Regions from separate parts of the Syntrophobotulus glycolicus DSM 8271 genome, predicted to be linked through region 1. Evidence: predicted binding sites of a transcription regulator. Region 1 holds the regulator's gene; the other holds the start of a gene.
What was found. Region 1 encodes LexA, which represses DNA repair genes until DNA is damaged. Its sites were predicted from a motif close to CNAACANNTGTTNG; they were not measured.
Positions count from the first base shown of each region.

Region 2: a site for LexA is predicted at 1,420-1,433, ahead of SGLY_RS07150 (DNA polymerase Y family protein). Genes of this name have one in related genera too.

Region 1 covers NC_015172.1:1,780,235-1,783,374, reverse strand. The annotation lists gene lepB (signal peptidase I) at 1-247, shown strand, start outside; gene SGLY_RS08750 (D-alanine--D-alanine ligase family protein) at 312-1,394, shown strand; gene lexA (transcriptional repressor LexA) at 1,391-2,005, opposite strand; gene SGLY_RS08740 (LysM peptidoglycan-binding domain-containing protein) at 2,142-2,450, shown strand; gene SGLY_RS08735 (M23 family metallopeptidase) at 2,688-3,140, shown strand, end outside.
Region 2 covers NC_015172.1:1,430,291-1,433,430, forward strand. The annotation lists gene SGLY_RS07140 (MDR family MFS transporter) at 1-397, shown strand, start outside; gene SGLY_RS07145 (toll/interleukin-1 receptor domain-containing protein) at 480-1,277, shown strand; gene SGLY_RS07150 (DNA polymerase Y family protein) at 1,451-2,698, shown strand; gene SGLY_RS07155 (hypothetical protein) at 2,710-2,958, shown strand.

The DNA of each region.
Region 1 (3,140 bases):
TACCGTTGAAATCAGAAATGGACTGACCTTTATCAATAACCAGCCTCTTTATGAGCCTTACCAGCCGGAAAAAACAACCTTTGATCTGCCGGCGGTCCTTGTTCCCGAAAATCATATTTTTGTCATGAATGATAATAGACATATGAGAGACGATTCCAGATTTAACGGCTTAGTGGAAACGGGGCTTGTTCAAGGCAAAGTGTTGATCTGTTACTGGCCTCTTTCAAAAATCAAGATCTTTTTGTAGCGGAAACGATGATTGCTGTAACTTTTCGGTTCCGGCTAAACCAAGACAGGGGGGAGAATACTCAATGCCTAAGATGAAAGTTCTTGTCATTTTTGGCGGAGAATCCGGGGAGCACGAAGTTTCCCTGGTTTCGGCCGCCTCGGTTATTCAGGCTCTAGATAAAGAGAAATATGAAATATTAACCGTAGGAATAACCAAAAAAGGTCAATGGTACTGGGGGATTGATCCTCAGACCTGGAAGCTGAACAATGGCACAGTCTCCAGTCACGATGTTCAAGTTACCTTAGTCACTGATCCGGCCAATCCCCGTTTTATCCCGGTTTCCGGGAACACACTTCCTGGTGACGGTAAATTTGATCTTATTTTTCCGGTGCTTCACGGTCCAAAAGGGGAGGACGGAACTATTCAGGGCTTATTTGAAATAGCCGGTGTTCCTTATGTTGGCTCAGGTGTCTTAGGCGGGGCTTTGGGCATGGATAAAGACAGGATGAAAGCGGTCTTTGCCCAGGCCGGCTTGCCTATCGTACCTCATATTACAGTGTTAAAAAACCAGATTGACAATGATCCGGACAGTATCCGCACGAAGGTAATGACGGAATTATCTTTCCCTGTTTTTGTCAAGCCTGCTAATTTGGGTTCCAGTGTAGGGATCACTAAGGTCAGCCGAGAGTCCGATCTTGGTCAGGCTTTGAAGCTCGCTGCGGCTTATGATGATAAGGTTGTGATCGAACAAGGAGTCAAAGCCAGGGAAATTGAGCTTGCCGTATTGGGAAATGAAACCCCGCAGGCTACCGTCCCCGGTGAAATTATCCCGTGTAAAGAATTTTATGATTATGAAGCAAAATATATCGATGATTCCAAGCTGATTATCCCCGCCCAATTAAATAAAAAAACCGTAAACAAGCTTCAGGAATACGCTGTTACGGTTTTTCAAGCGGTTGATGCTTCCGGTTTGGGCAGAGTGGATTTTTTTGTTACTGATACCGAGGAAATCTTTGTCAACGAAATCAATACCTTACCCGGATTTACCAATATCTCGATGTACCCAAAATTATGGGAAGCAACAGGAGTCTCTTATCCCGAGCTGCTGAACAGGCTGATCCGGCTTGGTTTGGAAAGATTTCACCGGCTAAACGTCACAGATTAGACAACCAGCCGGAATACCCCAATAACCTTGCCTAAAATGGTGACATTCCGGGCATAGATGGGTTCCATACCGGAATTTTCCGGCTGGAGGCGTATACAGTCTTTCTCTTTATAAAATCTTTTCACGGTAGCTCCATCTTCAATCATCGCCACAACAATCTCCCCATTGTTTGCGGTATTTTGCTGACGGACCAAAACAAGATCATGATCGAGAATACCGGCTTCGATCATGCTTTCGCCCTGGATGCGCAGCATGAATACGGAATCGGATTTCACCATATCATAGGGTAATGGAAAATAATCCTCAATATTTTCTACTGCCATGATTGGCTGACCGGCCGTAACCTGGCCGAGCAGGGGAACATGTACGGTATTGTGCATCATTTCGCTATTGCCGGAGCCGTCCAACACTTCGATTGCCCGGGGTTTCGTGGGATCGCGCCGAATATAGCCTTTTTGTTCAAGAGTATTTAAATGATTGTGCACTGTCGAACTGGATGTTAGCCCGACAGCTTCACCAATCTCTCTGACAGAAGGGGGATAGCCTTTTTTGGCTATTTCTCTTTTTATGATATCCAGGATTTCCTGCTGACGCTGGGACAGATCTTCCATTATTTCAACCTCCCCATTATAATCCATAATTATGCATAATAGTATTTTACCATTAAAACCCCAAAAAGCAAACTTATGTTCGATTAATCGTTGACACGAACACAGGTTCGTATTACAATGATACAAGAACATATGTTTGGGGGTGGGGATTCTGAAAACACATGTATTAAAATATCCTGTCAGAGCATTAACAGTCTTTCTTTTCCTGCTGTTGCTCATGATCTTGCTCAACAGCGGCACATTATTCGGCCAAGGCTTTAATACTGCAACATATTATACAAAAGTAACCGTTCAGGAAGGGGATACCCTTTGGGAGATCGCAAACAATTTAGACGGAGCTTCCAATATTGACAATGTTATCGCCGGTATCATCAAATATAATAAACTGCCCAATCATAATATCGCTCCCGGTCAAATTCTCTATGTGCCATCTGTTAAAATGTAATCGATACTAAAGGATAAACAACCCTGATGACCTAAAAACGATCTTCATAAAAGATAAATACTCTATCAATAAAACATACTCTGCCTTTTTATAGAAGATTGGGTATGTTTTATTGATTTCTCGATTTAACTTGTACAACCTGCTGACAAATTATATAAAGGTTCCAGGGATTATTTAAGAATTTTTATCCATTGACCTCCATATATTTAGATCGTAATAGTTTGGAGGTCTTTTTTTATGAATAAAAAAAAGAGAATAATTGTTCTGATTATCTCTATTTTAACAGGCATATCGGTTTTGACCGCCAGTGCCTTTCTTTACAAATACCTTCATCAAGATCAGCTTTCACTCGATTATGAATATCTCAATTCTATTTCACCCGATCAGCTTCTTTATTACCAAAAAAAATATCCTGGAAATTGGAAGGATTATATCGCTGTCCTATCACTGCTCAATGATCCATATACCGATGATCATTCTAAAGAGCTCAGCCTGCGAGACAAATATATTAAAACTATCATTGCCCAACTGGAAAGTAACAAACAGTTCGCAGATATAGACTGGATAGGAATCAACCGTACCGAAAAAAATAAAATAATCAAATTCAGGCGAATCTTAGAATACTATACAATATACAATCCTGAAGAATATGGATTTCCGGTTGAAAAAGCTCCCACTTATGATGATACA
Region 2 (3,140 bases), 350 kb from region 1:
GCTTTTTGTGTTTATCATGGGCTTTGGCTTTGGCGGTATTTTCACTACCCTGACCATCGTGGTCCAGGCTTCTGTGGATTTTACGAAAAGGGGCGCGGCCACCGCGGCCAACTCCCTTTTGCGTACCATCGGCCAAACCATCGGCATCAGCATTTTCGGCAGCTTGTTCAACCTGGGTATTGTCCGCTACTTTGTTAGCCGGGGCATCTCAGGCGTGGACCCCGGCAGCCTGTACTCCCGCCAGGGGATAAATACGGCCTTCTCTCCCGAGCAGATACACTCCTCTATAAACGGCGCCCTTCACTGGGTATTTATTGTTCTGCTCACGCTTTCTTTAGCGTGCACACTTCTTTCCCTCACTCTTCCCAGCGGATTAAAGAAAACTGAGGAAGCTTAAGCGCAAACGCTTCTTTATCTTGACACCGTTGTCCTGGTAATCTATTCTAGTGGTATGATAGGCGGGTGTGAGGTGAAGAATCATGTCCAAAATATTTTTATCTTTTACCACGTCCGATGCCGGTGTTGTGTCCTTTTATGAACAGGCGCTCATCGCAGCGGGTCATGAAGTTTTTCGGTTCGATCATGGAGGCTTGCGGGCCGGGGATCCCTCCGACCAGATTATTGCCCGGAGGATCAGAGAGTATGACTATATTTTTGTTTTCTTATCTGAGGCATACATCAGCAAGCCCTATACGATTAAAGAGTTGAATCAGACCGTTTACGAAGAAAATGAACTCGGCAAAATAAAAATGATCATGATCAGGATTGATCTTAAGGACAGTCATTTTCCGCGTATTCTTAACCGCGGACCTTTTGCGATGAAAAATCGTTTCTATTTCAATGCCGCCGAGGGAGAAGCGGATGCAAAGAAACTTGAAGAATTGTTGATGCAAATTGACAAACCGGGTACCCTTCTGGAAAAGTCGCAGTGTTATTGTTTGAGAATTCCTAAGGACGGCTTGAAAATCTTTCATTTCGGGGAAAAATACAACGAATGGGAGCTCAACATCCCCGATTTACTGTTCTTTGAAGGGATAGGCATTTATTTTCTTTTTAATATCGACCAAAAAGGCCTGGAATTTAAAAACTATATCCAATTCACAGAAACTGAATATGATGTGAACAATGTAACGAAAATCTTAAGGGATGAAAATCTTAAAGTTGATGGCTCCAACGTAGAACTGATCCCGCACGGCGGTCATATAAGAAATGTTTTTTTCCTTGATCAGACCTATGCGCAAAGGAAAAACGGGAAATTCACGAACAATGTATGGTAGCCAGGAAAGAGAGGCTCCGGCGACTAAACAGAATACCTGTTTTGATGACTTCAACGACAGGAACGGATGCAAATCTGTTCCTGTTTTTTTATTTGCAAGTTTTACCATTGATCTTTGAGCCCAATTAATCATATGATAGACGCAAACATATGTTCGAACGCGAGGGTGAAGATATGGGAAAACAGAGGATCATGCATATTGATGCCAATTCAGCTTACCTGTCCTGGGAGGCGGTCAGACGGTTGCAATCCGGTGATCCGCTGGATCTCAGAACCGTCCCGGCTGTAGTCGGCGGGGATCAAGAGTCCCGGCACGGCATTGTCCTGGCAAAATCGATTCCGGCCAAGGCCTATAATATCCGGACCGGAGAGACACTCTATTCCGCCAGGTCCAAATGCCCGGAACTGATTGTCGCGCCGCCGGATTATCGCCTTTATCTGCAGTGCAGCAAAGCTCTGGGGGACCTGCTCCGGGAATATTCGCCTGTGGTGGAGCAGTATTCCATAGATGAATACTTCCTGGACTATTCGGAGTCCCAAAAGATTTTCGGAGATCCGCTGCAGGCAGCGGACAGGATGAAAGACCGCATTCGGGAAGAATTCGGCTTTACGGTGAATATCGGCGTATCCGTAAACAAGCTTTTGGCCAAGATGGGTTCCGAGCTTCAAAAACCGGATAAAGTGCATTCGCTCTTCCCGGAAGAGATTCCGGGAAAAATGTGGCCGCTGCCGGTGGAAGAATTGTTTTTCGTAGGCCGGGCGACAGCGAAGAAACTGCGGGACCGCGGGATATCTACCATCGGGGAATTGGCCAAGGCAGACTCCGGCTGGCTGCAGCGCTTGTTGAAATCCCACGGACTGCTCATCTGGAATTATGCCAACGGGAGAGATGGATCCCCGGTGCGAAGGAACCGGCATCCGGTCATCAAGAGTATAGGCAACTCCACAACGACAGCCTTTGATATAGAAGACCGGCAGACAGCGCACCTGGTCTTGTTATCTCTCGCGGAAACGGTTGCCGCCAGGCTTCGGGCTTCCGGATATCTGGCCGGGCTGGCAGCGGTCTCTTTCCGGACGGATGAATTTTTCGGTTATGGACGGCAGCGGAAAATCGATCAGCTCACTGCTGAAACAAATCAAATCCATCAAGCCGCCTGTAGGATCTTCGACGAGCTGTGGCGGGGAGAACCCGTCCGGCAGATCGGGTTGAGCGCCGGCCGGCTTCAGCCAAGTGAGGCTGGGCAGCCGGCTCTGTTTGAAGAGGAAAATCCGCGGAAGGTCGACCGGGTTGTGGACGCTATCCGGGAAAAATTCGGGGCCGGTGCAATCGGCCGGGCATCGTTTTTATACAGCGGTGTTGGATCAATGATCGGCGGAACAGGGGACATTTCCGAATATCCGATGATGTCCGGCCAGCTGTAGAGGAAACCAAAATGAAAGTAATCGCTGAAAATGTGGAAATGGTCGCCTGGTTTGACCATGCCGGCACCCCCCGCCCGGTTCGCTTCCGCCACCGGGGGACCGTGGTAAGAGTAGAAAACATTCAGGAAATCAGGGATGAACGGCTGGCCGGGCAAAGGATAAAGCTCTATCGATGTCAAAGTATTATAAATGAAGAATTAAAAGTCTATGAATTAAAGTATGAGCTGGATAGCTGCAAGTGGTATCTCTGGAAAGGATAAGCTGACGCTAGGGATGATGAGTGTTCGTTCCATAGGAATAACGATTTGCTATAATACAGAAGATATCATTAATGCGGTTATTTCTTTTAGTGTCCGAAGTTTTTGAAAATGTCCGGAAGTATACAGATAATGGGAAGAAACAGCATTGGATGACAAAAAGAACTAACCAAAAGAACAGAGTG